DNA from 2 places in the Lysinibacillus sp. Y5S-8 genome. Region 2 is predicted to be linked to the other one. Evidence: predicted binding sites of a transcription regulator. Region 2 holds the regulator's gene; the other holds the start of a gene.

Region 1 (16,862 bases), 570 kb from region 2:
TTTTTTCGCCTTACTTTTCACCGATTGAACTCCCCTTCGACTATTCTTTTTCTTCTTCACAAATATCCGTTGTGACTAAATTTTTAAAAACTTACGGACTGACATAAAGCTTCCCCAAACACCGATAAGCACGCCAATGAGTAACAGGAGACCGCTCACCTGATACACAAGTGGAGAAAAATCAAGTAATTGAATTAGCTCACCTTGTAAACGTGGTGCAATAATTTTATATACATTGTGGTAAAGGGTTGTGACAACCGCAATCGGAATAATCGAACCTAAAATTCCGAGCCACATACCTTCCAATAGGAATGGGATACGTACGAATGAATTCGTAGCCCCTACAAGTTTCATAATTTCAATTTCATCTCTACGAGCAATAATAGTAATACGAATTGTATTCGAAATTAAGAAAATCGCCGTGAATAATAACCCTAAAATAAGTACGATGCCTACATTACGACTAATATTTAAGAAATTAAATAGTTTTTCAACTTTTCCTTCGCCATACATAACGTCATACGTATACTCATATTTATCTATCGCTTTTGCTATTTTAGCTGTTTGCTGGGGATCAGCAGCTTTTACATAGATTACATTACGTAAAGGGTTGCTTTGTTCAAATAGCTTAAAATCATCACCAAAATCTTTTACTAACTTAGTTAACTCATCTTCCTTAGTGGAATAGGTCATCTCTGACACACCAGGCAATTTTTTGACTTTTTCGACGAGTGCTTTTTCTGCAGCTTCATCAGCTGTCTCATCAATTAAAACTTTAATCTCAACATCGTTTTCTAAATCAGTCGCTACTTTATTTAAATTCATCATAATAAGCGCAAAAACGCCTACTAGTATAAGCGTAACTGTTACGGCACTGACAGACGCAATGGTCATCCAGCTATTTCGGCCAAGTGATTTCACACTTTCTCGGAAGTGGCGCTTTACTGTATTAAATTTCATAGCCGTATTCACCTCCGTGTTCATCACGGACAATTAAACCGCCTTCAATTGCGATAACACGACGACGAATCGTATTGACAATTTCACGGTTATGGGTCGCCATCACAATGGTTGTCCCTCGAGCATTAATTTCCTCAAATAAATTCATGATTTCCCAAGATGTTTCAGGATCGAGGTTCCCTGTTGGTTCATCTGCAATCACCACTTTAGGAACATTGACGATTGAGCGTGCAATCGACACTCGTTGCTGTTCCCCACCTGAAAGCTCATTCGGGAACATTCTTGCTTTATGCTTTAATCCGACCAGTTCTAATACTTCCATCACACGACGTCGGATTTCATCTGGATTTTCCTCAATTACTTCAAGTGCAAATGCTACATTCTCATAAACATTCAAACGAGGTAGTAATTTGAAATCCTGGAAAACTACGCCAAGTTGACGGCGCAAAAAAGGGACCTTCTTATTTTTTAATGTTGCTAAATCAATACCATTGACTATAATTTGCCCTGATGTTGCCTTTTCTTCACGATACATCAATTTAATAAATGTAGATTTACCTGCTCCACTTGGACCAACTACATACACAAATTCGCCTTGCTTTATATTAACGGAAATACCATTTGTCGCAACTACACCGTTTGGGTACTTCTTTGTCACATTTTTCATTTCTATCATGATTAAACCACCTAAAACTCTCATCTATGTAAGAGGTATTTCTTTTACTATTATAGCACTCTATTTCTGTTTTTTTATTACAGTTTCATTTCAATACGTGCCAGTTCCTTCTATTTCGTTCTTTCATTGCCATTATCATTAAAAAAATGACAAAAATAAAAACAGCAATCGACGATAATCCAAGTCGAATACTGTTTGAAATAGCAAAAAGCATTCAAGCTTTCGCCTGAATGCTTCCCATGTTACATCTGTTGTTCGTCCGTTGTTGTGTAGCGCACTAAAACGGCGCCAGTTTTCGATTCGCCTTCGATAAATAAGCGATTTGCACTTTCAACTTCTTTATCAAAGCGTACTACTTTGGATAGGAATTGATCCTGTGACTCCATTTTAGAAACATCCTGAATGCCTACATCCACTTTCCCGAAATTCGTCACAACTTTACCACTTAATGAAATGGTACGTGGGACATATATTTCCACCGCTCCAGCAACTGTTTGAGCTTTTATTTTAGATGAATTTGTAGAACAAGTTGTTACCACTACATGTCCATTGACAGACTTCGCCTCTACCTCATCCAAAGCACCATCTAAATAAACACGTCCATTCAATGTTTCAGCCTCTAAATCCTTACCACGAACATTCGTTAATTCAATGGAACCATTAGAAGAGTCCACTTCCGCTTTTCCAAAATTAAACTTAGTGCCTTTAATAGCTCCGTTCAATGTTTTAACTTTTAATTCTTCAAATTCTATATCCTGTAGTGACGCACTACCATTCATGAGACGAACAGATAATTTTTCAAGTTTATCCTTAGGTACTTGCACCTTTACATTGACTTGAACAAGCTTTAATTGGCTTAAAATGCGAAGTGAATGCTCATCCTCTTTTACAACAAATTGCTCTAAAAAGTGATTGCGTGTTTCTTCCTCGCTCTCATTCATCAGCGGTGCTTTCACCTTACAAACTACCTGAATCGTATCTCCTTCACTGGCTTCCAATGAGAAATTACCATTTGGCAATTCAACAATAACATTGTCTACGTTAGCAGCTGCCACTTCTTCTGTATGTGTAAATTCAATTTTATCTCCAAATGGAGATGCTACATCAAATTCCTTTACCTTTTTAACAGCGGTATTCATCATATCCATAAAAAGAGAACCGATCTGCGTTAAATCCTTACGAAAATCTTGCATTTCATCTTGGAAATATTTCATAAAATCATCTTTTTTCTTGTCACCATCTTTTGATTTTTCTTCAAATAGTGACTCTTCTTTTTCAGTTGAAAAGGATTGCGCCTCTTTTGACACATCATCCATAACATTTTGAGTAGACTTGCCAGGTTGCTCTAATGCTTCTAGTAATGTAATCGCCTCTTGTGCCGAAATCGTTCCTTTTTCTACAAGTTCTAAAATTCGTTGACGTTCATTTTGCATAAATAAATAGCCTCCCTCAGTTCGTTATACTATTTATACGATTCATCATGTGAAAAGTTTCACTGCAAAATTGAATAAATTGGGTCTTTTAAGATTGAGACGCTTCTACTAGCAATGCATCCATTCGCAGACGATCACGTTCCAGGATAGGTTTTAAGTATTTCCCTGTGTAAGAGCCAGCGACTTTTACTACCTCTTCAGGTGTACCTGTTGCAACGATAGTGCCACCTTTATCTCCACCTTCTGGCCCTAAGTCGATGATATAATCAGCGGTTTTAATAACGTCTAAATTATGCTCAATGACTAATACAGAGTCCCCATTTTCAACAAGCCGCTGCAACACGACGAGCAATCGAGCAATATCATCGGCATGTAAACCTGTCGTTGGCTCATCCAAAATATAGAAGGATTTCCCTGTAGATCGTCGGTGTAACTCAGAGGCTAGCTTTACGCGCTGTGCCTCACCACCCGATAAAGTTGTAGCTGGTTGTCCCAATTTCATATAGCCCAAGCCCACATCGACAATCGTTTGTAGTTTACGCTGGATTTTAGGAATATTTTCAAAGAACACTACTGCATTTTCAATCGTCATATCAAGTATATCTGCAATACTCTTATCTTTATACTTCACTTCAAGTGTTTCACGATTATAACGTTTGCCATGACATACCTCACATGGAACATAAACATCTGGAAGGAAGTGCATTTCAATTTTAATAATGCCATCTCCTCGACATGCTTCACAGCGTCCACCTTTAACATTAAAGCTAAAGCGGCCTTTTTTATAGCCTCGTACCTTTGCTTCATTTGTTGCCGCAAAAACATCACGAATATCATCAAAGACACCTGTGTACGTTGCTGGGTTTGAACGAGGCGTACGACCAATTGGTGATTGATCAATATCGATTACTTTTTCAAGCTCATCTAGGCCCGTCACTTCTTTATGTTCTCCAGGCTTAACCTTTGAACGATTCAGCTTCTGTGCCAATGATTTATATAAAATTTCATTTATCAGTGTCGATTTCCCAGAGCCTGACACACCTGTCACCGCTACAAATAAACCCAGTGGCACATCCACTTTGACGTTACGTAAATTATTTTCCTTAGCACCTTTAATGGACAGCTTACGACCATTTGGTTGACGTCTTTCCACTGGTAATGGAATGAATTTTTTACCACTTAAATATTGCCCTGTTAGAGAGTTTTCATTATTCATAACTTCCTGTGGTGTACCTGCTGCCACAATTTGACCGCCATGAACACCTGCTCCAGGTCCCACATCAATAAGATAATCGGCTGCCAACATCGTATCTTCATCATGCTCTACCACAATTAACGTATTGCCGATATCACGCATATTTTGCAGCGTGCTAATTAAACGATCATTATCACGTTGATGCAAACCAATAGAAGGCTCATCTAAAATATAGAGAACTCCTGTTAAACGTGAGCCGATTTGTGTAGCGAGCCGAATACGTTGCGCCTCACCGCCTGATAATGTCCCTGCTGCACGACTCAATGTCAAATAATCTAAACCAACATTGACAAGGAAGCCCAATCGTTCTTCAATTTCTCGTAAAACCAGTCGAGCAATTTGCATATCCTTTTCAGTTAAATCCAACTCTTTGAAAAATGTGTCCGCTTCCTGAATCGAATATTGTGTGACCTCACCAATATGCTTATCTGCTACTTTCACAGCTAACGTCTCAGGCTTTAAACGATAACCTTTACAGGACGGACATGGCTGCTGTGCCATATATTTTTCCATTTGCTCACGAACATAATCGGATGTTGTTTCTTTAAAACGGCGTTCCACATTGCGCACAACACCTTCAAATTCAATCATTTGGTCTCGCACATTGCCAAACTCATTTTCATAATGGAAGTGAATTTTGTCTTTTCCTGAGCCATATAAAACCTTATCCATCTTTTCCTTTGGTAAATCCTTCACAGGCACGTCCATTGGGATATCATAATGATCACACACCGCTTTTAATAATTGTGGATAGTACTGTGAACTAGTCGGTTCCCATGGAGCAATAGCATGCTCTAACAAGGAACGATCCCAATCTGGAACGACTAAATCTAAATCCACTTCCTGTGTTGAGCCTAAGCCATCGCAGCTTGTACAAGCACCAAACGGACTATTAAATGAAAACATACGAGGCTCTAGCTCGCCTATAGAAAAACCACATATCGGGCAGGCATGATGTTCACTAAATAATAATTCTTCATACTCCATCACATCAACAAGTACACGACCATCAGCCAAACGTAAAGCTGTTTCTAAGGAATCACTCAAACGTGAGGCAATACCTTCCTTCATAACAACACGGTCCACTACTACTTCAATCGAGTGCTTTTTATTTTTATCAAGATCAATCGCATCATCTAAATCCCGTAATTCCCCATCAATTCGCACACGAACAAACCCTTGCTTTTTTAAATCCTCTAGCAGTTTAACATGGGTTCCCTTGCGTCCAGAAACCATCGGCGCAAGAAGCTGCATTTTTGTTCTTTCTGGATATGATAATAAACGGTCTACCATCTGCTCAATCGTTTGGGAAGTGATTTCTATACCATGATTTGGACAGATCGGTTTACCAATGCGTGCATAAAGTAATCGTAAGTAATCATAGATTTCCGTTACCGTACCAACCGTAGAACGTGGATTACGACTCGTTGTTTTTTGGTCAATGGAAATAGCAGGCGATAATCCTTCTATTGCATCGACATCTGGCTTATCCATTTGTCCTAAAAATTGACGGGCATAGGCAGAAAGGGACTCAACATAACGACGTTGGCCCTCCGCATAAATTGTGTCAAATGCTAGAGAAGATTTTCCTGAGCCTGATAAACCTGTTAATACGACTAATTGGTCACGTGGAATTGTGACATTGATATTTTTCAAATTATGAGCACGTGCACCTTGCACGACAATTTCAGTATTTTTCACAAGTCATTCACCCTTCTACCTTCAATTCAAATATTGTATCTCGCAACTCAGCCGCACGTTCAAAATCAAGCGCTTTTGCTGCTTCCTTCATTTCGACCTCTAAGGAAGCCAAAAGCTGTTCTCTTTCCGCCTTTGTCAGCTTTTTGCCTTTCGTAGCCTTTGTCACATAGGATTCTTCTTCTTCTGCCACTTGTGTCGCACGAATTACATCTGGGATTTTCTTGATAATGGTTTGAGGCGTTATGCCATGCTCCTCGTTGTAAGCCATTTGCAATGCACGACGACGTTGTGTTTCATCAATTGCCTTTTTCATCGAATCTGTTACATGGTCCGCATACATAATGACATGACCATTTGCATTACGTGCAGCACGACCAATCGTTTGAATTAATGAACGTTCTGAACGTAAAAATCCTTCTTTATCAGCATCAAGAATCGCTACAAGTGACACCTCAGGAATATCAAGCCCTTCACGCAAGAGATTAATACCGATGAGTACATCGTACGTTCCTTTACGTAGCTCACGAATAATCTCAATACGTTCTAGCGTTTTAATTTCGGAATGTAGGTACTCGACCTTTAAGCCCATTTCTTTCAAGTAGGCCGTTAAATCTTCTGACATTTTCTTCGTTAATGTTGTCACTAAAACCCGTTCATTTTGGGCAATTCGATCTTGAATTTCATCGATTAAATTATCGATTTGCCCTTCAATAGGTCGCACTTCAATTAACGGATCCAATAATCCAGTAGGTCGAATAATTTGCTCAACCATTTCCGGCGTATGCTCCAGCTCATAAGGGCCTGGTGTGGCTGATACATAAATGGCCTGATGCACTCGGTTTTCGTATTCTTCAAAACGTAGTGGACGGTTATCAAGTGCTGATGGCAAACGGAAACCATGTTCTACGAGTACACCTTTACGAGCTTGGTCACCATTGTACATACCACGAACCTGAGGAAGTGTTACGTGACTTTCATCTACTACAAGCAAAAAGTCATCTGGGAAGTAATCTAGCAATGTATATGGAGTGGCACCTGCTCCACGCAATGTTAAATGGCGTGAATAGTTTTCAATCCCTGAGCAAAAGCCCATTTCACGCATCATTTCTAAATCATAACGTGTCCGTTGCTCTAGGCGCTGTGCCTCTAGTAATTTATCCTCTGCACGTAGCAACTCAAGACGTTCCTCTAATTCTTTTTCAATGTTTTCAATCGCTTTTCGCATTTTCTCTTCTCGTGTAACGAAGTGGGATGCCGGGAATATAGCAACATGCTCTCGATCCGATAAAATTTCTCCCGTTAAAGCATCCACCTCTCGAATACGATCGATTTCATCACCGAAAAACTCCACCCGAATACAATGCTCATCACGTGAGGCTGGGAAAATTTCCACTACATCTCCACGTACCCGAAATGTCCCCCGAGTAAAACTGACATCATTACGCTCGTATTGAACATCTACAAGTTTGCGCAGTAGCTGATTACGTTCAATTTCCATACCTGTGCGAATCGATACAACCATTTCTCGATATTCTTCAGGAGAACCTAAACCATAAATACAGGACACAGATGCAATAATGATGACATCATCACGCTCAAATAATGCAGAAGTAGCAGAGTGACGCAGCTTATCAATTTCATCGTTAATGCTGGAATCTTTTTCTATATAGGTATCTGTCTGTGGTACATAGGCTTCTGGTTGGTAGTAATCATAGTAGCTGACAAAATATTCAACAGCGTTATTCGGGAAGAACTCTTTAAACTCACTATATAACTGGCCAGCTAGTGTTTTATTATGTGCCATAATGAGTGTTGGTTTTTTAATTTGCTGGATGACATTAGAAATGGTAAACGTTTTACCTGTTCCCGTAGCACCAAGTAATGTTTGATGACGCTTGCCCGCTTTTACACCCTCCACTAATTCCGCAATTGCCTGTGGCTGATCCCCGTTAGGCTGATATGGCGCTTGTAAATCAAATGTTTGCACACATGTCCCCGTCCTTTCCTTCCAATTTGTACATATATTTTAGCATAGCAATATTAAAATTTCGAACATTTAACGAACGAATGTTTGTAAAAAATTTTTTTATCCCTAAAATTTAAATGAATAACCGTGAAGCGAAGAATACTTATTACTCTCATAATAGCCGCTTCAACACGTTTTCAAGCTTAATCTATTCAATAGATTTCGATTCTTGAGTAGAAGTCATAATATTTTCGGTAAAGGGCTTCTGCTTTTGTGAGCGGGGTAACAGATTTTTGGCGTGGGTTGCATTCTTTTATGAGCCAGGGCTCTTGCTTTGAGAGCGGATTTACTCCTGAGCAGGATTTCTTACTTTCTGAGCAACTCTCCCTCTTTTATAAGCGAAGACTCTCACTTTTTGAACGAGCAGCCCTCCTTCAATCAAAAAAATCCCGCTCTCCAATAGACATGGAGAGCGGGTTCGTTAGTATGATTCATCCTCTGTTTGCTGCAAGGAATGTAGTTCGGCTGCGTATTGGTAAAATGCGTTTTCATCTTTTTCATCGAGTACTCTGTCTATCAGAACCATGAGCTGCTCTTGACGATGCATACGCTGGATACGATTTAAAAATAAATCTAAATAAATCTCGTTTAATAATTTCTCTGCCTCATCAACTTTTTTCGACTGACCCACGGCTTTTAGAAAATCTGTGTACGAATAATATTTATCCAACGATCTCACCTCGATCCTTTTCTAAATTATATGAAAATTGAAATTAAATTGCAATGCTTACGAATCGAAAATAACTTGGATTAGCTATTAATCTCGTGACATTTGCAGCGAATTCTCTAAGCATTTCATACTTTTCTGAAGGGTTTTCAGCTACTTTGTCTATTTTTTGAAACTCTCATTTTGTTCTACACTACCGTTATCAACAGAAAAGGAGGCTTTCTCTATATGACTAGCAATTTTGTCAATAGCTACTTAATTTCATTCAACACTTACTTGCTTCAACCTATTCAGCACAACTCCAAGGTTTTCACTCATGTTATCGATAAGCACAATGAGCTGATCGTCACGCGTAAACCGATGCACGTGCTTCGAAAATCTTGTATCTCATTAGGTTCAACCTATGAAGCTGCAAAACTATCGGCTAAACGTTTCTTTGGCAATCAACACAAGCTACCAATCGTCGTGGCCTTTGACTACGGCTATCCCTGTATTTTTCTACCAACCTACTCCCCGAACTCCATTCATAATATATGGATTGGACTTCACGCGATTATCAATATTACCCCAAGTCAGACGGGGTGTGTTGTCACATTAAAAAACGGTAAAGCAATTGAACTACCTATTCAATATGCCTCGATTAGTAAACAGTTTTTGAATGCATCAATGCTCTATAAATATTACATGAACGAGCGCAAGCAGCTTAGCCAAGATGCGCCATATCATCCTCCCTTTTAACTAGAAAATCCCCCAAGAACACCTCTTGGGGGATTTGTGTATTAGCCAATTTTCGAGCGTAAATAGGCATTAATAAACGGATCTAAATCGCCATCCATCACTGCACCAACATTACCTGTTTCTTCATTCGTACGGTGATCCTTCACCATAGAGTATGGGTGGAATACATACGAACGAATTTGTGAGCCCCAGCCGATTTCCTTTTGCTCACCACGTATTTCATCTAGTTGCGCTTGCTGCTTATCTAACTCTAATTGATATAATTTCCCTTTTAGCATCGTCATCGCTTTTTCACGGTTTTTAATCTGTGAACGCTCTGCTTGACACTGTACAACAGTACCAGTCGGAATATGTGTAATACGAACTGCTGAATCTGTCGTATTAATATGCTGACCACCCGCACCTGTAGCACGATACGTATCAATTTTTAAATCCTCTGTGCGAATTTCGATTTCAATATTTTCGTCGAACTCTGGCATAACATCACAAGAAACAAATGATGTATGACGACGGCCTGACGAATCGAATGGTGAGATACGCACTAGACGATGCACGCCTTTTTCAGCCTGTAAATAACCGAAAGCATTGTGACCTTTAATCGACAATGTTACCGATTTAATCCCTGCTTCATCACCAGGAAGATAGTCCACAGTCTCCACTTTAAATCCACGTTTCTCCGCCCATCTTGTATACATACGTAACAGCATAGAACCCCAGTCCTGAGATTCCGTTCCACCGGCACCAGGGTGTAGCTCTAAAATGGCATTGTTTTGATCATATGGACCACTTAACAGCAATTGCAGCTCAAAATCTCCCATTTTTTGCTGGAATTCTGCTAGCTCTTTGCCTAGTTCTTCCTGTAACTCTTCATCTGGCTCTTCCTGTAAAAGCTCCAGTGTCATATCTAAATTTTCATGGGTTTCCACTAAATCTTTATATTCATTGACGATTGCTTTTAAGCCATTGCCTTCATTGATGGTCACCTGTGCCCCTTGCTGATCATCCCAAAAGCCAGGCTCTAGCATCATTTCATCTAGCTCCTGAATGCGTGCCTCTTTGTTTTCTAAGTCAAAGAGACCCCCTGAAGTCCGCCAGTTTTTTGGCTGTAGTGTCTAACACATTGCGTACATCTGCTAATTCAATCATTGTTAAATCCTCCGAACGTTAGTAATGGAGCTAACATTGCACTCACAAAGCTCCGTATCTTTTCATTATAACGTTTTTACAAAGGAAAACATACTATCTAGCAGTTGTTTTCTCGGAGTAATCAATGATCCTGTGTCTCGTCCTCTAGCATATTAAGAGCGAGACGCTGAAAAACCTTTACACGGTCATACTGAACAAGCAAATGCTTTGTTCGTTTTTCTAACCTATATTTTAATAAATAGGCTCTCTGAATACGATATTCTAACGCTTTAACACTGACATCCACTACCAGTTCCTTGCCATTCGTAAAAGTTATTTTTGCTCTCTTTTTATCCACAGCGATATATTCATCAATATGATGAACGGCGAACCAGATACATTCAGGCTGTAGAGGAGACTTACTTGGAAACCATAAAATATTACATCGTTCATCCACTACAATTGGATTTTTATTAAGCTTTCCTAAAATCATTTTCGAGCCATCAAATGCCCCTCTTAAACTCGAACCAAAATAACGAAGGTTATAGTCCATTAACTTCGTTGGTGCTAATTTCGATAGATATTCATTATTTTTCTCAATCACCCGCGTACATAAATTTCCAAAGGAATCATACACAGGCATATACATCATCGTTTCACTATTCATAATATCTTTTTTATGCACCTATAGTCCTCCTTTATACACTTTATGTTTTTTCAATTAAAATAAAAAGGGATATACCAATATTCGTACATTCCAGATGTTTGTGACTCGTAAAATTGCTTTATTATCATGCATAGCACCCCTTCCCTTTCTAGGTCTAAGTCTTCATAGCACCTTCTTATTTAGGATAATAACAGGAGCTTCCCTGAACTAAAATCCTAATATTACAGCTATTGTATACCCATATTTTTCAATTGTCTATAAATTCTGACTTTTATTCCTAAATTTCTTCCTAAAACAGTATGATGTCAAAAGAAAAAACCATTTCAACATGTAGTTAAAATGATTTTTTTCACTAATATATTATTGACCTGCACCATGACAGTTTTTAAATTTCTTGCCGCTTCCACATGGGCATAAATCATTACGACCAATGTTTTCAGACTTACGTACAGGTTGCTTTTTCGGAGCTGAGCCGCCTTCTTCCTTCGGATTAACCGCTTGGCCCTTCGCCACCTCTTCACGCTCAAGATTACTACGAATTTCTGCCTTCATTGCATATTTCGCGACATCCTCACGAATAGACGCAACCATATCCTCAAACATAACAAAGCCTTCTTGTTGATATTCTCGAAGTGGATCATTTTGTCCATATGCACGTAGATGGATACCTTGACGAAGTTGGTCCATCGCATCGATATGATCAATCCATTTCGTATCAATAGAACGTAATAAAATTACCTTTTCAAACTCACGCATACGCTCTGGTGTCAGTTCTGCCTCTTTTTCATCATAACGAGCATGAACAGCATCCGAAATCAACTGATTAATGTCTTCAGCAGACTTGCCTTGGAAATCTGCTACTTTAAGCTGACCCTCTTCTAACAGATTAGCCGCTACAAAATCTTCAATTGCTTTTAAGTTCCAATCTTTCTGCTCACCCTGAGTATACAGACCAACAACATTATCGATTGTCTCTTGAATCATAGACTCTACGAGTACACGCATATTCTCTGTTTCCAATACATCATAACGCTCTTTATAAATAATCTCACGTTGCTGACGTAGCACATCATCATATTGTAATAAGCGTTTACGTGCATCAAAGTTATTACCTTCGACACGTTTCTGTGCTGATTCTACAGCTCTCGACACAACTTTTGATTGCAATGGCTGAGAATCATCCATGCCTAAGCGCATCATCATCGATTTCATATTATCAGAGCCAAAACGACGCATTAAATCATCTTCTAGGGATAGATAGAACTGCGTAACCCCTGGATTCCCTTGACGACCAGAACGTCCACGAAGCTGGTTATCGATACGACGGGATTCATGTCGCTCTGTCCCGATGACCGCTAAACCACCAATTTCTAGTACACCTTCACCTGGTTTAATATCTGTACCACGACCCGCCATGTTTGTCGCAATCGTTACTGCGCCCTTAGTACCGGCATTTGCAATAATTTCTGCCTCGCGTTCATGATTTTTCGCATTCAAGACATTATGAGGGATTTTATGTTTATCAAGTAACTGCGAAATAATTTCAGATGTTTCAATCGCAACTGTACCAACAAGCACCGGTTGTCCTGCCTTATGACGCTCAGCAATATCGGCCGCCACCGCTTTATATTTTCCTTCCATCGAAGCAAAAATTAAATCTGGACGGTCATCACGAGCTATTGGTTTATTCGTTGGAATCGCAATAACGCTCATGTTGTAAATATTTCGGAACTCTTCTTCCTCTGTTTTCGCTGTACCTGTCATACCCGCAAGCTTTTGGTACATACGGAAATAGTTTTGGAACGTAATGGTAGCCATTGTCATTGATTCATTTTGAATGTCAACGCCCTCTTTGGCTTCAATTGCTTGGTGAAGTCCATCAGAATATCGACGTCCCTTCATTAAACGACCCGTAAAGCCGTCAACAATTACAATTTCGCCCTCTTGGACAACATAGTCAACATCATTATGCATACTCACATGTGCCTTTAATGATTGGTTTATGGCATGGTTTAAGCGTACATGTGTTAAATCAAACAAATTGTCGATTCCAAATGCTTTTTCTGCCTTTTCTACACCTGCATCTGTTAATGTAACACCTTTTGTCGACTCTTCGTATGTGTAATCTGTATCTGCACTTAACATGCGTACAAAAGCATTAGACTGTTTGTACAACTGTGCTGATTTCCCAGCTTGACCCGAAATAATTAATGGCGTACGAGCCTCATCAATTAAAATAGAGTCCACCTCATCGATTACAGCATAGTGAAGCGGTCGTTGAACACGTTCTTCTTTATAAAGCACCATATTGTCACGTAAATAGTCAAATCCTAATTCATTATTTGTACTATAAGTAATATCCGCTTCATATGCCGCACGCTTCTCTTCTTTTGACAGGCTATTTAAATTTAAACCTACTGTAAGACCTAAGAAATTATACAGCTGTCCCATTTCAGCTGCATCACGACTAGCCAAATATTCATTGACTGTTACAACATGTACACCTTTACCAGTAATCGCGTTTAAATAAACCGCCATAGTAGCTGTTAATGTTTTACCTTCACCTGTTTTCATCTCTGAAATGTTACCTTCATCCAGTGAAGCAGCCCCCATGATTTGAACACGGAAAGGATACATCTCTAAAACACGTTTAGATGCTTCGCGACAAACAGCAAAAGCCTCTGCACGAATCGACTCTAAATGCTCACCATCAGCATAACGCTTTTTAAACTCTTCTGTTTTTGCTTGTAATTGTTCATCTGAAAGCTGTTCCATTTGAGAAGCGAATCCCTCTACTTGGTCAGCGATTTTTTCTAATTTTTTTAACTCACGTTTATTGAAATCAAATAATTTATTTAATAGGTTTGCCATGAATGTTTTTCACTTCCTATATAGATTCAACTTCCATTTTACCATTGTGTAACAGTTTCATGCAAACAGTCACCCTACTTGCAGAAGAAAGTCATACAAAAAAGACTCTCGCCATCGCGAGAGCCTTTGTCATCATGAAGTTTTAAGTTGTTTCGATTAAGCCATATTTACCGTCTTTACGTTTATACACAATATTTGTGCCATTAGATTCAGCATCTGTAAAGACATAGAAATCATGTCCTAACATATTCATTTGTAAAACAGCCTCTTCTTGATCCATCGGTTTTAAATCAAATTGCTTTGTACGTACAATTGAGTATTCCTCTTCCTCTGTAGTAGCATCAGCGGCTGCTTGTGTAGTAGCAAAATAAAGGCCTGCACCTTCACGCTCACGGAATTTACGGTTTACTTTTGTTTTATGCTTACGGATTTGACGCTCTAATTTATCAACGATTAGATCAACCGCAGCATACATGTCATTATGACGCTCTTCAGCACGAAGAGTTAAGTTCTTCATCGGAACTGTGACTTCCACTTTTGTTTGCTTGTCATTATAAACCTTTAAATTTACGTTAGCATTGGCGTTAACATCTTCGTTAAAATAACGTTCAACTTTTTCGATTTTATTCTCAACATACTCACGAATAGCTGGAGTTACCTCAATATTTTCACCACGAATGTTAAAGTTTAACATGTAAACTCCTCCTTTATAACTGCTATACTATCTATTTCTACACAAGTGTGTGAAATTCCTCTAAAATAATTCTTTTTTTTACAAAAAATTTTTATAAAATTAATGGTTACTTTGCTTTTTTGCTTCTGCCGCTTCCTTTTTACGTCGCAGCTTTAATTCTTCTACAATCAAATCTTCTACTCGTGCCTGATCATTGAAATAAATGCCATATTGCTTGCCGCTACCAAACGGACGGCTCCAAATAACTTCACCATAAGCCCGCACCTCTTGTGTATCAAGCACAAAATGGATATCCAATGGTGGAGGATTCACGCCTAAATCCACTTCAGTAAACATCTTTAACCCACGTGGACTAATGTCCAGCAAGTCCGCCATAGCCGTTTGTCCATGATTGACCCTTCCGTTCTCATAAATAGCAAAAGTTATTTGAACAGGCTCCTCAAATTTAAATCGGAAACCTTCTTGACGCTTAAAGATCATATTCCCACCCCAGTACTATGTTAAACATTTATATTGCTTTGATTATGACACGATGCCCTTCTTACAGCTAGAGGGAATAAGTAACATATTTTACCGTCAAATAACCTAATTTATGACTATTTAGTGTTAATTTCTAGTTATTATTCCTGTCATATAGAAAAGAGACCATCTTCTGATGATGGTCTCTAATTTTGTCTAAATTTGTCCGTTGTTTCCCTGACCAAATTGCTGTTGTCGAGTAATGCGAATAACTTCCTTCCACGTATCGCGGAATTCCGTCACCAATCCTTCTACTTCTTCAATAATCGCTACATCATTTTGAATGTTCGCTTCGACTAAACGGCGATTCATATACTCGTAAAGAGGTAGCATTTGCTTCGAAATCTCAATATCCATATTGAGTGTAGACATCAGCTCGGCAATGATTGCCTGTGCCTTTATAAGATTTGTATTTTTTTCTTGGACATTTTTCTCTTGTATAGCCTGTTTTGCCTTATTCAAGAATTTCAGACATCCATTATAAAGCATTAATGTCAGCTCGCCAGGAGATGCAGTAGTTACACTATTTTGTTTGTACGCATTTTGTGCTGTTAAATTTGCTGCCAATAAAGGACAACTCCTTTGAAAGGTTACTTATTTACTAGTTTAAACCATTTTACGAAGAAAAGCTATTTGATCAATTACGCCTCGACGTAATTGTGTCGGGATTTTGAATTGTGTGATCATAATTCATCCTTTTAAAATTCTTGACGTCCGCTGGAGCTTTATCTTCCATTCGGTTGGCGACTTCCACCACGCTGACTGAAGATAAAATGTTAATTCTTTTTGTCATAATACATGCCATCCATCACACGAACATTCGAGTAAGGATTGTAATATTGCTGTTCACTTTTTTTCGTTTTTTGTAGGTTTGCCATATCTTGCTTAACTGCATCCATAACAGCTGCTAATCGTTCTTTAATACCATTATCTAGATCCAACAGTGTACGATGAATACGATTTTGTTCATCGAAATGAAAACCTTCTTGTTTCAAGCCTTTAATAATCGTTTCACGCTTGTCCAACATGTTGTTTATTGTGTCGATATATTCATCGCGGTCTTCGCCTTTTGGAATACCACCTAATAATTTATATAGATTCGCTGATGCCTGCAATAGTTGATTTGTTAATTGCATAAAATTCCCCACCTTGCTTCTTTAAAAACCTCATCAAGAACCTTGTGAGAACAAACTTGATTGTGAATTGGCTTTATTAATAGCTGCCTCCATAGCAGTGAATTGCTTCCAATAGCGAGCTTCGATACTTTCTAGTTTGCTCTTCCAAGTGCTAATTCGACTTTCTGTATCTATAAGATTTTTCCCAATTGTATATTGAGCGTCCGTCATTGTAGCACGACCAGCTTTTTTCTCAATACTGATTTCAAAAGATTTCATCGATTCACGTAATTTATCTATGTAACCACGTGTATCAACTGTTTTACCATCTACTACGTCTTCTTTTTTACCTTCACTATTTTTAAAAAGCTTTTCGACTGCATTTGGATCTTCTTCTAAAGCTTTTCGTAATTTA
Region 2 (16,862 bases):
AAGGGTTTAACATTAGTTGAACTTTTAGCTGTAATTGTTATTTTAGCAATTATCGCAGCAATCGCTGTGCCTGCAATTGGTAATATTATTAATAAGTCAAAGGACCGTGCTATTTTAGCAGAAGCATCAAATATTCTATCTGGTGCTAAGATTGCTTATATTGATGGCGCTTGTAAAGGAGACAATTCAGATAATGAGTGTGTGAAAGATGAATTAGCAGCGTTTGTAGATGGTATTGAGCTAGGAAGCAATGATAAAGTAACGTATAACGAAAGTGGAAAAAAATGGTCAATTTCATATGGTAGGTTTGAAGAGATTAAAACAGAGAGTCTCAAAGTTAGCTCAACTGCAGGTGCAATAACAATATCTGAAGAAGAGCTTAATAAACTATTAAAAAGTGCAGGAGTAGACAAGAAAAAAACAGAAAATACTAAAACTCAATAATCAGTCCTCCCAACCCATTCAGAAACGATAATTTTCTTGCGTTTCTGGCTGGGGAATGGATGACTAATTGATAAAATGATTTATACTGAATAGGAAAAGGAGGTCTTTTCACATGTTTAAGAGAAAGAGAAAGTCGCATGTATCGATTGAACTGAAGGATTATGTGCTACGTGCGATTGTGGCGAAAGGACCTGAGCCTAGTCATTGGCATGGCTATGAATATCCTTTACCAGCTGATATCGTTGAAAATGGAGCAATCATAGATGAGGTGGCTCTTTTTGAAATTATTAAAGAACAGGTTGTGAAGTGGACAGGAAAAAAACAGGCTGTTCGTATGTTTGTGCCTGACACAACTGTTTTATTAAAAAGTTTCGAGCATCCTAAAGATGTTAAACCTCAGGAATTACGAGGATATGCTGAAATGGAGTTGGGCCATTCTATTCATTTACCTTTTCAGGACCCGTTAATTGATGTTTATGATCCCGATGCGGAGGACGGCAAAGCGATATTATTTGCAGCACCTTCAGAGGAAATTACGAAAATAGTAGGAATGCTGTTAGATGTCTCCTTGGACCCTGAAGCTGCCGATATTCGTGCATTATGCAATATACGTTTGTTAGAACATATGTCAATGTTAGTGCCTAATAAAACATATTTAATTGCTGAGTGGTCTATCAATGAACTTTCCATTAGTATCTTTTCAAATGGACAGGTTGAGTTTTTACGTTATCAATCGATTGAAACAGATATGGCACAATGGCAGGGCAAAAAAGTCAATGAATTTAGCTACCAATTTCTCTACAATGGTGAAACCGAAGATTACCAGATGGTCGTCATGGATCAGGTTTTAGAAATTGATCGGATGATGAATTTCTTTAAGTTTTCTTTACATAAAGGGGAAAAAACAGTAGATGAAATCATAATGCTTGGTGATAACCCGTTACTTAAATCAATAGGAACCTTATTATCTTCTAATTTAGAGACACCTTTGATGATTGTTGATGGAGCAAAAATTGAGAAGTTCTTTCCTCATTTTAAGAAAGAATTTTCAACATTGCTAGGCTTAGCTTTGAAGGAGGTTCATTAATGGTTCCAGATATAAACCTCTTACCACAGCTTGAAAAACGGTCTACTTCACCAAAGCTTTTTTATAGCTTGGTAATTGTCATTGTGGGTCTAATAGTAGCTTATTTACTATTTATATTTTTTACATCTAAAAGTGATTTGTCACGTTTAACTGCTGAGGAAAAGACATTAACGACACAGCTTGAACAATTACAGCAAGAGTTAGATGTAAGACAAAGTGTTGATCAGGGATCATTGGAGGAATCTGTTGCCTATATTCAAGGTGTTTCTTATCCTGTAACCCCATTAATTGATGAAACGAAAACTTTACTACCAACTCAAACGTACTTGCGTAGCTACGTTTTTGGGGAGAATACAGTTAATATTGAAGTGGATTTTGAAACGATGACCGATATATCGAAATATGTAGAGCGACTTTTAATGAGTAGTTTTTTTACAGACGCACAAATTAATACAGTGTCAAACTTCGATATAGAGCTTGGCGAACATAAGGAATTAACGCCTGAACAAAAATTTAAAGAAGTACCACGTTATTCAGTGTCCATTACGGCGACAATCGACTTTATGTATTTAGCTGGAGGACGACGCTCATGAATAAATTAACGAGTAGTAAAAATTCATCTATTATCTTGTTATTGACTTTAATCGTTTCTATTTTATTTGCGCTTTATTATTATTTATTATTACCAAGATTAAATGAAGTAGAAGCAAAAGAGAGTCATGTATCACAGATGCAGCAAGAGATTTCTAGTGTAAAAGAACAATTAGCTCAATTAGACATGGAGCAGGGCCAGCCGACTATCAATGTTTTAGCATTAAGACAGAGGCTACCTACAACAAGAGCCGTTGAAAAGATCATACTAGATTTAGCTGAGATTGAGGAAGTGACAGGGACACGCATAAAGTCATTAACAGTTCAAAATGATGATGCAGCTGTTTCGCAATCAGATGTATCGCAAGACCTTAATATGTTGGAGCAAGCTGAAGAAGAGGTTAATGGTGAGCAGGATACCAATATTACGAGTTCACCGATTTCATCTATTTCAAAGGATTCCTTACCATCGAATTTAAAGCTGATTACTTTTATATTAGAGGTTGAGGCGCTTGATTTTAATTCTCTAGAGAGCTTTTTACAGGAAATTGAACAATTACAGCGTGTGATGAAAACGGATACAATCGAATTCAAATTGCCTGGAGAGCAGGAGCAATTAGAAAAAGATGCGGATCTTACTTTACAAGCTACCGTCCAGGTGACGACGTTCTATTACGAAGGAGAGTAATAATTGCATTGATAGGCGTTCCATACTGCATTCGTATGGGCGCCTATTAGTTTAGGAGGACAGAAAATTGGAAATGGCTTATACAATCTTTCTATTTTTATTTGGGCTTGTCTTTGGCTCTTTTTATAATGTGGTAGGCTTACGTGTGCCACAGAAGGAGTCGATTGTACAACCTCCTTCACATTGTACTAAATGTCAAAGGCAACTGACGGCGCTTGATCTAGTGCCAGTTTTATCTTATTTGTTTTTGGGTGGAAAATGTCGGAGCTGTGGTAATAAAATAGCTTGGATTTATCCAGTAATGGAATTATTAACAGGACTATTGTTTGCCTTTGCTTATCGGCAGCTTAGTTGGAGCATAGAGTTTATAGTAGCCCTATTTTTTATTTCATTATTAGTTATCATTGTTGTTTCTGATATAGCCTATATGCTGATTCCAGATAAGGTGCTTTTATTTTTTTTACCCTTCCTTGTTATTGGACGAGTACTGTCGCCATTAACACCCTGGTGGGACTGTGCTGTAGGTGCAGTCGTTGGTTTCGGCATATTATATAGTATTGCTGTGATATCAAACGGGGGCATGGGTGGAGGCGATATTAAATTATTCTTTTTAATTGGACTTGTTCTTGGTACAATGCATACACTGTTAACATTATTTGTAGCTGCAGTTATCGGCATGATTGTCGGGCTTGTCGTGTTAACGAAGAACAAGCAGGGGAGAAAAACACCCATTCCTTTTGGACCTTCTATTGCATTAGCCGCCATTATTGTCTATTTTTATGGGGATTCATTAATCAATTGGTATTTAGGTTTTTGGTAATTGTTCAATCTTCAAGCATATGGAGGGAAGCAAGTGAAACCGATTATTGGCATTACAGCCTTTGTGGAAGATGATTTATCCTCTCGATTAAATGCTGCTTACAGTAAAAGTATCATTGATGCAGGTGGGATTCCTCTTATTATTCCACTTGGCGTAGAGGAGGATGCCACACAAATTCTATCCCTTACAGATGGTTTATTGTTATCTGGAGGCTATGACGTGCATCCATTTCTGTATGGGGCAGAGCCTGCACCAAAACTAGGGAAAATTCATCCAGCAAGAGATATGGTAGAGTTAGCATTAATTGAAGCGGCATTCACACGAAAGATGCCTATTTTGGGTATTTGTCGAGGCATTCAAATACTAAATGTAGCACTAGGTGGTACTTTATTTCAGGATATTGATAGTGACCATTTTAGTACTAAGCTGCTCAAGCATGTACAGCAATCTGCTCGAGCTGTAGCTACTCATTATGTACAAATTATGGCGGAGAATTTATTAGCGACCATTTTACAACAAGATAAAATTGCGGTAAATTCATTTCATCATCAGGCAGTTAATGTATTAGCAGAGAAATTAAAAGTAGCAGCAAAATCGAGTGATGGCATTATCGAAGCGGTTGTTCATGAAGATTTGCCATTTTGCTTGGCTGTTCAGTGGCATCCCGAGGAACTAGCCATAGCAGGAGATGAGCCTGCACAAAAACTATTTTCAGCCTTTGTTGAAGCTAGCTTAAAATTCAAAAAGGAAGCGTAGCAGGGGACTGTACAAAGAATCCAACCATATATGGATTCTTTTTTTGCGTAAAAAAGAGGATACATGCTCTTAGAAGGAACACATAATCCTCAAAACCTACTTTAAATGATTAATGTACACGACGATATAGTCCTACAACTTGTCCTAAAATAGAAACTTGATCGACGATAATAGGCTCCATAGATGAATTTTCAGGCTGTAAGCGGAAATGATTTTTTTCCTTGAAGAAACGTTTGACCGTTGCTTCATCCTCTGCTGTCATCGCCACAACAATATCTCCGTTATTAGCTGTTGCCTTTTGCTTCACAATAACTAAATCGCCATCTAAAATTCCTGCTTCAATCATAGATTCCCCCATAATCTCTAGCATGAATAACTGATCCTCACTTGTACCATACGTATCTGGTAATGGGAAATATTCTTCAATGTTTTCAATAGCAGTAATTGGAGAACCAGCAGTTACCTTCCCCACAAGTGGTACATGAATGACTTGCTGCTTTTGAATAGACTCTTCAGGCTCTAAAATTTCAATTGCACGTGGCTTTGTTGGATCTCGACGAATAAAGCCCTTTTGTTCTAATCGAGCTAAATGACCATGAACAGTTGAACTTGAAGCAAGTCCGACTGCTTCCCCGATTTCACGTACTGATGGTGGATATCCCTTAGCTCGTACCTCTTCTTTAATAAAAGCCAAAATGTCCTCTTGTCTTTTCGAAACTTTTTTCATGAGTGCTCACCTCTTTTTTCTAATATCATTCTTCTTATTTGATAGTATAACAGAATGCGAACATGTATGCAAACATAGGTTCGAAAAGTGTTTGACAAAAACATTTGTTCGCTTTATTATGAGAACATACATTCCGAATAAACATTCTAGAAAAGGGGTTGTAACTATGACATGGTTAAAGAAAAATACACATATCTCCATTTTATTAGGAGCTTGTCTACTATTTGCAGGATACCTTTACATAACTGATCCAGGAGATGTTAATTACGCAGAAATTCAAATTGAACATGGGGATAGCTTGTGGTCGTTAGCAGAGCAATACCGTGGTAAGATGAGTACAGATGATTGGATTAAGCTGGTCAAAACAGAAAATGAATTAGCAGATATTAAAATTGTGGCAGGAAAGTCTCTAGTTATTCCTGTATTGGGTGATCAAGCCAATCCCATCCATACTATTGAAATTGCGAGAACTGAACAATGATGAATAAACAATTGTCGGCTGTTGTCTATTGCCGTGTAAGTACTGAAAAAGAAACACAAAGCTCCTCATTAGAGCGTCAACAGGAAGAGTTGCTGCGCTACGCTAGAGAGCAAGGCTATGAGGTAAAGGGTGTATTTAAGGATAAGCATAGCGGCTATGATGTGGAACGCGATGGCTTGCTTGAAATGCTTGATTTCATTAAAGAAAAGGGAATTAATGCCCTTTTTGTACAAGATGAAACACGATTAGGACGTGGGAACGCAAGGATGGCTGTGTTGCATTTATTGCAAAAATCAGCAACAGATGTTTTTTCCATGCGCGATGCAGGACCCGTTCAACTAAATGAAATGGATACGATGCTGCTTGAGATTTTAGCAATCGTGGAGGAGTATCAACGAAGAATCCATAACGCTAAAATACGTCGAGGCATGCGACGTGCTGTAGAAAATGGCTACCGTCCTGAAAATAATTTATCGAACCGAGGGAATCCCCATGGGCAGGAGCGAAAGGATTTACCTGTAGATGAAATTGTCAAGCTACGCAAACGTGGATTTACCTTTGAGGAAATTTCGATCACGCTTCGAGGGTTGGGCTTTGAAGTAAGTAAAGCGACTGTTCATCGTCGCTTCCAAGAACATCAAGAAAGATTAGCAGGCAAATAATATTGCCTGCTAATCTTTTTTTATTGTGTGCTTTGAAAACCCCCTGCTATGCAGGGGGTTCCGGAAAGCTTTTAGCTATGGACAATAAAAAAACTCCAAACGTACAATAAAGTCAGGTCTAGTCAACCGACTTCGTACGAAAGGAGCCACCATAAATGGATAATAAAAGTTTAGCACATACAACGTGGAATTGTAAGTATCATATCGTCTTTGCGCCAAAGTATAGAAGGCAGATTATTTATGGTCAAATTAAAGCAGATGTTGGAAGAATATTGCGCCAATTATGTGAAAGAAAAGATGTAGAAATCATAGAGGCAACAGCCTGTCCTGACCATATTCATATGTTGGTAAGTATTCCTCCGAAATTGAGTGTATCTGCGTTCATGGGTTATTTAAAAGGGAAGAGTAGTCTAATGATTTTCGACCGACATGCGAATTTAAAGTATAAATATGGTAATCGTCAATTCTGGTGTCGAGGATACTATGTGGACACAGTCGGTCGAAATAAGAAAAAGATACAGGAGTATATAAAAAATCAATTACAAGAAGATATCCTGCAAGATCAAATGACGATGAAAGAATTCATTGACCCATTCACAGGAGAAGAAATCAAGAGAAAGAAAAAATAAGTAAGCCGCTTTAGCGGTTTGTGTGAAAACGGAGTGCGGTTGGCGGACCATTCAGAATGTCTTTAGACATGGGCCAGTACCCCAGCGTTTCACGCGCAGAGCAAACCACCAGTTATACTGGTGGTTCTGATTCACAGTAAAAAACGCTATTGATAGGAAGTCAAACTGTCGATGATGATGTTAGTAGGTAGTTGAAAAGGATTCTCTTTATTTATTCGATCATAAAACATTATGCCGTTTAAATGATCGATTTCATGTTGGACAACGATCGCCCCATAGCCCTGAAACGGCAGGATGAATTCTTGACCATCAATGTCATATGCTCTGACTTTAATGCGCTCGTATCTTGGCACAAAACCATGGACAGGTCGATTAACCGACAGGCAGCCTTCTCCATCAGGTAAATAAATCATATTGAGGGAATGACTTATGATTTTGGGATTGATAAACACCATTTCATTATGATCAAATAGTACAGCAAACATCCGTTTGTCTACACCTATTTGATTTGCAGACAACCCAGTTCCAGGGCGAAGCTTATATTTTTTTGCTAGCGTTGGATCTTGGCTGTTTTTGAGATATTGCAGCATCGCTAATAAAGTATTTCGATCCTCTTGGTTCAAGGGTGTCGTCACTTCTTCGGTTTGTTTTCGTAATAATATCGAGTCTTCTTTCACAAAATCTTTCATGGTAATGATCGAATCAGGAAGAAATTTAGTCATACATAAACACCTCATCAATACGGCTATTGAGGACTTTAGCCATCTTCAAAGCTAATGGCTCGTACTTATCATTTCCAATATAATTAATAGTCTGTCTAACAACACCGCATTCTTTCGCAAGTATAGCTTTGGTTATCCCTAATTTGTTTCTCAACATTTTGATCATACTCCTCAGGTTTATCCCTCCATTTTGTCTGAAGTGTTAGCCATTTATTTTATACTCTTTTTACTGAATGACCAAATGTTGTTACTATGTAACACGGTCATTTTATAGAGTTTTATGCCATTCTTCCTGCAAGATTGCGTAATAGTATTCATCCCACCAATTGTCACCATGCGGTATACATTTTTTAAAAAATCCTTCACGCCGCATACCGATCTTTTCCATCACTCGGTAAGAAGCTATATTTTCCGGTTGGCATGTTGCTATTATTCTATGAAGCTTCAATTTGGAAAATCCATAATCTAATAGGGCTTGAGCAGCTTCTGATGCATAGCCATGTTGCTGATAAGCAGGATTCAATACCCATCCAATTTCATAGGTATGTTCGCCAAAGCATCGATGAAAAACTAAATGACCAATAACTTCTGGTTGATCGTGTAAAGTAATGGCAAAATGCTTAGCTTGATCCGCGCTATTTTCTGTTATAAATTTTTGGACTTGTTCTTCCGTTAAAACACCTTCGGGCATATAATGCATCACCGTTTCATCAGACATATAGCTATAAACAGCCTGCCAATCTTGGGCTTCAAATTTTCGGATAAGTAATCGCTGTGTTGTGATGTTCATTTAATTTCCTCCAATAAATATAAATTTTTTCCTTTTATTATTAGTTATACACGACTAACATCTGGAAGTCATGTAAATTATGGCTAAGAAGTGTTATTAAGGGTTGGTATAACTGCATTTTAAGGGAAAGCATGCTATACTTTGCATACTGAAGTCATTAAGCTAGGTATTGAAAGGTGTGTAACAATGTTATCAAAGGAAAAAATTAACCGAATTAATGAACTTTCTGCTAAGGCCAAAAGTGGTCAATTAACAGAAGCAGAGGCTAAGGAGCGAACAGCGCTTCGCAAGGAGTACTTAGATACGTTTAGAGCGACTATGCGAGATACGATTGAAAATGTAAAAGTGGTAGATGCAGAAGGTAATGATGTGACACCAGAGAAAGTAAGACAAGCTAAAAAAAATAAATTTCTAAATTAATGTGACACAATTCAATAAAGTATGTATGAAAACGCAATTAGTATAACAAAAGCATTGTTTTCTAAAGCAATGTTGACTAAACTGTAAAAGAACAATATAGGACGAGAAAGGATGTCACAATATAATGACTCAACACGCGGATCTTTTAGCAATTAATGCTATTCGAACTTTGTCAATCGACGCTATCGAAAAAGCAAATTCTGGTCACCCAGGTTTACCAATGGGGGCGGCGCCAATGGCTTATACGCTATGGACAAAACAATTACGCCATAATCCAGCAAATCCAAAATGGTATAACCGTGATCGTTTTGTACTATCAGCTGGTCATGGTTCTATGCTTCTGTACAGCTTACTTCATCTTGGAGGCTATGGTTTACCAATGGAAGAAATTCAAAACTTCCGCCAATGGGATTCATTAACACCAGGACATCCTGAATACGGTCATACAGTAGGTGTAGAGGCAACAACTGGTCCGCTTGGTCAAGGGATTGCTATGACAGTTGGTATGGCAATGGCTGAGCGTCATTTAGCGGCTACTTACAATAAACCTGGTCATGATATCGTTGACCACTACACATTTGCCCTTTGTGGTGATGGTGACTTAATGGAAGGTGTAGCAGCTGAAGCTATTTCATTAGCTGGTCACTTAAAACTTGAAAAATTAATCGTACTTTACGATTCTAATGATATTTCTTTAGACGGTGACTTAGAAAAGTCATTCTCAGAAAACGTACAAAAACGCTTTGAATCTTATGGCTGGAATTACTTAAAAGTGGCTGATGGTACAGATGTAGATGCCATTAATGCCACAATTCAAGAAGCGAAAAAATCAACTGGCAAACCAACATTAATTGAAGTAAAAACAGTGATTGGTTTTGGTTCTCCAAATAAATCTGGTAAAGCAGATTCACATGGTGCGCCACTTGGTACAGATGAAGTTGTCTTAACGAAAGCTGCGTATGAATGGGCACACGAGCCATTCCAAATTCCTGCTGAAGTATACGATACATTTAATGCTGCTGCTGAAATACAAGGTGCACAATCTGAGGAAGCTTGGAATGCTAAATTTGCTGCATATAAAGAAGAGTTCCCAGAGTTAGCGGCTCAATTTGAAAAAGCGATGAATGGTGAATTACCAGAGGACTTTGCGTCAGAGCTACCAGTATATGAGGCAGGTAAATCTGTAGCAACACGTTCTTCTTCTGGTGACGCAATTAATGCTATTGCGAAGAAAACTCCTTCATTCTTTGGTGGTTCCGCTGACCTTGCTGGCTCCAATAAAACAACGATGAAGGGTGCAGGCGATTTCTCTGCAGACGATTATGCTGGTCGCAACATCTGGTTTGGTGTTCGTGAATTTGCAATGGGTGCTGCGATGAACGGTATGGCTCTTCATGGTGGTTTAAATGTATTTGGTGGTACGTTCTTCGTATTCTCTGATTATGTTCGTCCAGCAGTTCGTCTTTCTGCATTAATGGGGCTTCCTGTAACATATGTATTTACACATGACTCTATTGCAGTAGGGGAAGATGGTCCAACACATGAACCAATCGAACACCTTGCATCACTACGTGCGATGCCAAATCTATCTGTTATTCGTCCTGCGGATGCAAATGAATCAGCGGTAGCTTGGGAGCTTGCCGTAGCATCAGAAAAAACGCCAACTGTTTTAGTATTATCTCGTCAAAACTTACCTGTGCTTGACGCTTCTATTGAAACAGTTCGTGAGGGTGTTACGAAAGGTGCATACACAGTATCTCCTGCTACAAAAGAGGTAGCAGATGCTATTTTAATCGCAACAGGCTCTGAGGTTTCACTTGCTGTTGAAGCACAGAAAGCATTAAAAGCAGAAGGTGTGGATGTGGCAGTTGTTTCCATGCCGTCTATGGATCGCTTTGAAAAACAAGACGCAGCTTATAAAGAATCTGTCCTACCAAAAGCTGTGACAAAACGTCTTGCGATTGAAATGGGTGCATCATTTGGCTGGCATAAATATACTGGCTTTGAAGGTGACGTTCTTGCAATCGACAAGTTCGGTGCATCAGCTCCAGGTGAATTAGTAATGGAAAAATACGGATTCACTGTAGAAACTGTCGTAGCGAAAGTAAAAGCACTATAATTTACATTAAAATACCGCAACACTCAGCGAACTTAAACATCGACTGAGTGTTGCGGTACTTTTTTATTATGATAAAAATGAGATTATTGCAGAGGTGCTGCATCATTTTGCCAAGTATCCAAAGGAACAATTTATCATGATTGGGGCTCGTGAAAATGATTTTGATGCTATCGGTGTGACATATGGTTATGGATTACGACCAGAATTAGGAAAGGTATATTGCGGATCTAATCAAGTATCTCTAAATACATGAAAAAACTGCATGCTGACATGCAGTTTTTTATGTAGGTGTTATTTGGCAAGGCCATTTTGAAAAGCATAGACAACAGCCTGTGTACGATCTTGCACTTCGAGCTTTGCTAAAATATTGCTAACATGTGTTTTTACGGTCTTTAAGGCAATGTATAGTTCGTCAGCGATTTCCTGATTGGCTTTACCCTTTGCCATGAGCAATAATACTTCCATTTCACGGTCAGTGAGCTGTTCGTAAAGGGGCGTATTATTACCGTGGCGCATGCGGTGCATCATTTTGGATGTGACTTCTGGCTCTAATACTGTTTCGCCACCTATAGTTTTACGAATAGCATCGGCAATTTGTTTAGCATTAGAAGTTTTTAAAATATAGCTTACCGCACCAGCCTCTAAAGCAGGGTAGACTTTATCGTCATCTAAAAAACTAGTCACCATCATGATTTTTGCCTCTGGCCATGCCGTTAAAATTTCCGCTGTTGCCTCTGCTCCTGTCATGATGGGCATGACATTATCCATTAAAATAATATCAGGTCTTAGGGCAAGGGCACGCTCCACAGCCTCTTTGCCGTTTTCAGCCTCACCTACAACTGTAATATCTGGTTGTGCTGAAAGATAGGCTGAAACGCCAATCCGTACCATTTCATGATCATCCACTATGAGCACTTGTATCATCGATATGAACCTCCTCCTTCTGTAGCGGAATTTTAACCTCTACAATCGTTCCTTCTTCAGGTACGGACACAATTTTGTATGTGCAGCCAATTTCAACAGCTCGTTCAGCTATATTTTGTAAGCCATACGAAGTTGATTTATCGGCCTCCACATCAAAGCCTAACCCATTATCCTGAATTCGTAAAATGGCTAAGTCATCTCGTGCAACAAGCAGTAATTCCACTTCACTTGCTTTGGCATGACGGAGCGTGTTAGAGAGGGCTTCCTGTGCAATACGGAATAAATGGTCTTCTTCTGCTTTTGTTAAGGCCATTTCCTCTAGCTCATATTCAATATGGAAATAAACTTTTTGCTGAAGTTCAATAATCAATTCCTCTAAGCCTTGTGCTAGCGTTTTATTGTGTAGAGCTACAGGTCGTAAGTGGAGCAGCAATGCGCGCATTTCTAGCTGTGCCTGCTGAACAATTTTTTCCACCTGTTTTAAGCTAGTAGCATTTTCGTCATTTTCAGTTAATGCTGAGAGTAACATAGAGGCCGCAAATAATTGCTGTGATACGGAATCATGCAATTCCCTAGCAAGTCGTTGGCGTTCAGCAATAATACGCTCTTGAATAATTTTATCATTTGCTTCTGCTCGTTCATTGGAGAGTCGCTGTAAGCTTTTTCGCTGTGTATCGATTAATTCACTTGTTTGAACTATTGCCTTTTTTAATGATTTCGGAAGTGCTTGTTTTTTAGGGAAAATAAAATCAGGCTCGATTAATTGCTTCACAATGCGTGTTGCTTGAGCTTCTCGTGCCCGAGCAGTCATGCTGATCCAGCTAGCAAACAGGAAGCTAAGTACAAACAGGCTAACTACGATGATGCCTCCTAGCGGAATATTATCGTACGTCTGCTGCCACAATGGCTCCCATGTTTTTTCATCCGGATTGCCCCATACCGCCACAAGCAGACCGAAAACAGCACTCATTAAAATGAAAAATAGCGTAAACAATCTTGAGATAAAGGCAATCATTTTCGTAGCACCTCCAAATCTCCCAGCCAGGTTGCGACATGAATAATTAAAACGCGTTTAGCATCCTCAGGGTTGCCGTCAGCGAAAGTAATACTTTCATTTAAGATGCGTTGTGGCCCCTTATGTAAGCAGATAAGCTCACCAAATAACGTCGTATACTGTAAACGGAAAGGGATTTCATAGGGGATATAGATTTGAACTTTCCCGATCCCTTGTCGAATTGTAATGAGACTAGTGCCAGCAGGTAAGATTGTTTGTGTTGTATCAATCGTAATATCTCCTGCAAGGCGTTGAATTTGTACATCTTGCCATTTGTACGCTTCTGTAGGTGCTGGCATTGTGCCAATCAAGTCATTTTTAGTTGTAGGAAGCTTTTCAAAAAGCTCTGCACCGACTACCTTTGGTTCGTTTTCTCGTTGTAGGTATTGATAAAGCATATATAAGAGCATGATGACGACGAATAAACGTAGGCTCCACATGGTAAACAAAGCAATAGCAATGAAGAAAATTCCTGTCCATTTAAAAAAACGAACTTTTTTGGAAAAACTTAAATAAAGAAGTACTGCCCCAATCAATAAACAGAAGGCTCCGCCATTATTAAAAATAGTAAGCTCTACAAAGACGAGTAAAAAGAAGCATAGTACCCAAAATGTGAGCTTATTTGTTGTGAAATTTTGCAAGAGGGTCACCCTTCCTTTTACTAATAGTATAAGAGAGGGAATGGGACCCTCTATTTTTAAACGTGAAAGAATGCGCCTTATAAAGTTGGCGCATTGCTTTCATTATAACATGTTATTTATTTTCAATTAGCAGTGGTGAGTGATCTTCTGCTGCTTTTTTTTCTAAATCTGCCAGTCTTGCCTCGAAAGTTGTTACCTCATGATCTTTATCGATTTGGTAAGCTAATTTATCGATATAGGCTTCTAAATCTTCAAAATTTGTTTTATTGTTTTTGGCAATCATGCCGTCCATTTGATGGTGGGCACGTGTTACATTTTCTTTTCCCATCAGCTGTAATTGACGTACTTTCATATCTTTAATTTTATGCTTCATTGTTTCGAATTTACGCTCTAGCTCGAAGTATTCACGTGTACTCGATTCAATGCTCGCTTGTAGTGTATGATTACGAGCTGTGTAAGCCGTTACTTCATCTGTAGCGAAATCAATTAAATCCTGTTCACCACTAGTTGTTGCCAATGTTAGTTGGGCTTCACGTTTAGCTAGTAATTCAGCATTTTGCTTATATTCTTGCTCTAGCTTTTCTTTTAATTGCCCTTGTCGTTCTAATAATTTACCTGTTTGTTCTGTTTGTTTTTCTGCCTCACGAATGTATTGATTTAACATTGTAATCGGATTTTTTTGTTCCTTTTTATCAAATATTTGATGTAAGTCTGCCTCTACTGTATATCTAAAACGTTGAAATAAATTCATTTAATTTCGCTCCTTTTTTATTTTGTTAAGTTTGACCATTCTTTTTCAAAGTTTGTAAACGGATCTTCTTCTTTTTTCCCTTCGATTGTAGGGATTTTTACATCTTCGCCATTCCATTTTTTATAGATGACGTAGATAATAGCGATAGCTGCAAGACCGATCATTGCTGGAATGTTAGACACTGCTGATAGAACACCGATTAGACCAACTGTAAACCAGAAAATTTTACCGAATGTTGATTTGCTTGCAATGTAGAAATGCATGCCTAGTGCTACAAATAATCCGGAGAATAGTAAACCTGCCAGTGGTCCTATTAAGGCAAGTGCAACACATGCTGCGATGACGCCTCCAGTTAATAAAAGAAATTTTTTCATTTGTTTTAGCTCCTTTCGTTTGTACCTTTATGTTACCTATTTACAAGATTGTCTAAAACGGACTTGAAATTGATTTTGATCTAGGTCTTGAGGCTGAGAACCATCTAAGCTGTAACGAAAGTGGGTTTTTGGCGTATAAAACGAGCTGTTTTTTCTTGTTTTTGGAAAATAACTATTTTGTTTTATCAAAAAATACTATTTGTCATAAAGTCATTTATAGATGCGAAACTAGAATTTTTTCGACAAAAATAGAAGATAGATCCTTCCTTCGTTTGACAAATTAACAAGGTTGGATGAGCTATACTTATGGAAAAGAAACTGAGCGAAGGAGGATTTCTGGTGAGAACCTATTCTATATATAAGATAAAAGAAGAGCATTTAACATTTATTTTTGGCAGAGAGCGTAAGTTGTTAGAGATGATGCAAGGCTGTGAAGACGCCAACGAGAAATCCTTAAAAGAGCTTGCATATATATGTGAATCTGTTCGTTTTGAAGAAATTGCAGCGATGTTGGAACATCAACTTGATTCCAAATATGCACATTTAGAAAGAGCCCGCAATGCTTTGTTTTTAGAACATCCGATAAAAGGCAAAATGGCTATTTATTTGGTCGATCGTAAAATTTGTGTTTATTGTGAAGGTTCGCGAATGTTAGATTTAGATTTATTTCAAATGCTTGCCAAAATGAGTGAACGGTTTATTGCTTTTAATAAACAGGATAATGAGTGTGGGTGGTTAAAGCCGATGAAGTATACAATGCACTAGGAAAATTCACTACAATATATAGTAACACGCTATCATTTGGTGTATAATGGTGCGTGGAGAGTTTTTCTCGGTATATTGTAGTGGAGGAGGTTGGTTGTATGCCTACATGGGGCTGGATTATTATCGTAATTATCGCATTAGCAGCGGGAGCGGCACTTGGTTTCTATTTCGCTCGTCAAGCTATGATGAAATATTTAAAAGAAAACCCACCTATTAATGAGCAAATGATTCGTATGATGATGGCACAAATGGGTCGTACGCCGTCTGAAAAGCAAGTACGTCAAATGATGGCACAAATGAATAAATTCCAAAAGTAATCGGAATGATGAGAGCAACTAGTTCAAACTTAACTAGTTGTTTTTTTATATTTTTTACAGTATTTAAAAAATTCTTGAAAATCATATAATTCTATCGGGAAACTATGTATAATGGAATTACCATACGGAAAGGGGTTATGTATTTTGCAAAAAGAAAAGACAAATGTAGAAAGCTTTGATCTGGATCATACAAAAGTAAAGGCACCTTATGTTCGTTTAGCTGGTGTTAAAACGGGCCAAAATGGCGACGAAGTGTACAAATATGATATTCGCTTTAAACAGCCAAACAAAGAGCATATGGATATGCCTGCCTTACATTCTTTAGAGCATTTATCTGCTGACATTATTCGTAACTACTCTGATCACATTGTTGATTTTAGTCCAATGGGTTGCCAAACAGGCTTCTATGTATCACTGATTAATCATAATGATTATGAGGAATTATTAACTATTTTAGAGAAAACATTTATTGATGTGACAAAAGCAACAGCTGTTCCTGCATGCAATGAGGTGCAGTGTGGCTGGGCTGCTAGCCATAGCTTGGAAGGTGCACAATCATTAGCTGAAGAATTTTTAGCAAAACGAGATGAATGGCATATCGTTTTTGGAGAATAATCATTTATAAAACCTTGCGGAGATAATTCCGCAAGGTTTTCTTAGTGTTGAAAAACAAAACAGTCAATTGAAAGGGAGAAATGGATTTCCCTTGCAGGCTACTTGCTTTCCTGTGGGCGAGCGTCCCGAGCCGCTTCCTCCGCTATCGCTCCGTTTAGAGGCTCGCCTGTCTCGTTATCCCACGGGAGTCAAGTAGCCTCCACTCCAACCTACAAGAGTATTACCTTTTTAGCAAAGGTTTTCAAATAAGGCGAAGGTCTTCACTACTCTTTATGGAGAGGTGTTGTCACACATCACTTCCCCACATTGAAAATAAGAGCTTATTCCCTCTAAAAATAATGGGCTATTTAATCGCTATATTACTATGAAAAAAAGTAAAGACACTTTGCAGAATGGTTGATTGGAGTGGAGCCAGCGTCACTCCTAGGGGATTAGCGTCACAGATGAGACCCTGGAGCGAGCGTAAGTGAGTGAAGCGGCTCATC

What was found. Region 2 encodes LexA, which represses DNA repair genes until DNA is damaged. Its sites were predicted from a motif close to CGAACATATGTTCG; they were not measured.
Region 1: the regulator LexA is predicted to act here: its motif matches at 8,086-8,099, upstream of uvrB (excinuclease ABC subunit UvrB).

The regions. Positions count from the first base shown of each region.
Region 1 covers NZ_CP145889.1:718,588-735,449, reverse strand. The annotation lists gene V6670_RS03405 (M23 family metallopeptidase) at 1-21, opposite strand, end outside; gene ftsX (permease-like cell division protein FtsX) at 76-960, opposite strand; gene ftsE (cell division ATP-binding protein FtsE) at 950-1,636, opposite strand; gene V6670_RS03390 (DUF4097 family beta strand repeat-containing protein) at 1,879-3,069, opposite strand; gene uvrA (excinuclease ABC subunit UvrA) at 3,158-6,025, opposite strand; gene uvrB (excinuclease ABC subunit UvrB) at 6,033-8,012, opposite strand; gene V6670_RS03375 (IDEAL domain-containing protein) at 8,473-8,721, opposite strand; gene V6670_RS03370 (competence protein ComK) at 8,947-9,456, shown strand; one part of gene prfB (peptide chain release factor 2) at 9,498-10,526, opposite strand; one part of gene prfB (peptide chain release factor 2) at 10,528-10,599, opposite strand; gene V6670_RS03360 (competence protein ComK) at 10,724-11,266, opposite strand; gene secA (preprotein translocase subunit SecA) at 11,609-14,119, opposite strand; gene raiA (ribosome-associated translation inhibitor RaiA) at 14,262-14,813, opposite strand; gene V6670_RS03345 (PilZ domain-containing protein) at 14,913-15,293, opposite strand; gene fliS (flagellar export chaperone FliS) at 15,489-15,899, opposite strand; gene V6670_RS03335 (flagellar protein FliT) at 16,109-16,468, opposite strand; gene fliD (flagellar filament capping protein FliD) at 16,502-16,862, opposite strand, start outside.
Region 2 covers NZ_CP145889.1:1,284,957-1,301,818, forward strand. The annotation lists gene V6670_RS05970 (prepilin-type N-terminal cleavage/methylation domain-containing protein) at 1-444, shown strand, start outside; gene pilM (pilus assembly protein PilM) at 557-1,531, shown strand; gene V6670_RS05980 (hypothetical protein) at 1,531-2,124, shown strand; gene V6670_RS05985 (hypothetical protein) at 2,121-2,810, shown strand; gene V6670_RS05990 (prepilin peptidase) at 2,878-3,630, shown strand; gene V6670_RS05995 (gamma-glutamyl-gamma-aminobutyrate hydrolase family protein) at 3,664-4,386, shown strand; gene lexA (transcriptional repressor LexA) at 4,496-5,113, opposite strand; gene V6670_RS06005 (LysM peptidoglycan-binding domain-containing protein) at 5,280-5,594, shown strand; gene V6670_RS06010 (recombinase family protein) at 5,591-6,256, shown strand; gene tnpA (IS200/IS605 family transposase) at 6,412-6,885, shown strand; gene def (peptide deformylase) at 7,032-7,607, opposite strand; gene V6670_RS06025 (transcriptional regulator) at 7,600-7,764, opposite strand; gene V6670_RS06030 (GNAT family protein) at 7,876-8,397, opposite strand; gene V6670_RS06035 (DUF896 domain-containing protein) at 8,584-8,817, shown strand; gene tkt (transketolase) at 8,942-10,936, shown strand; gene V6670_RS06045 (hypothetical protein) at 11,031-11,189, shown strand; gene V6670_RS06050 (response regulator transcription factor) at 11,228-11,860, opposite strand; gene V6670_RS06055 (sensor histidine kinase) at 11,835-12,875, opposite strand; gene liaF (cell wall-active antibiotics response protein LiaF) at 12,872-13,555, opposite strand; gene V6670_RS06065 (PspA/IM30 family protein) at 13,668-14,306, opposite strand; gene V6670_RS06070 (ABC transporter permease) at 14,324-14,680, opposite strand; gene sirA (sporulation inhibitor of replication protein SirA) at 14,987-15,445, shown strand; gene V6670_RS06080 (YneF family protein) at 15,544-15,762, shown strand; gene V6670_RS06085 (S-ribosylhomocysteine lyase) at 15,874-16,377, shown strand.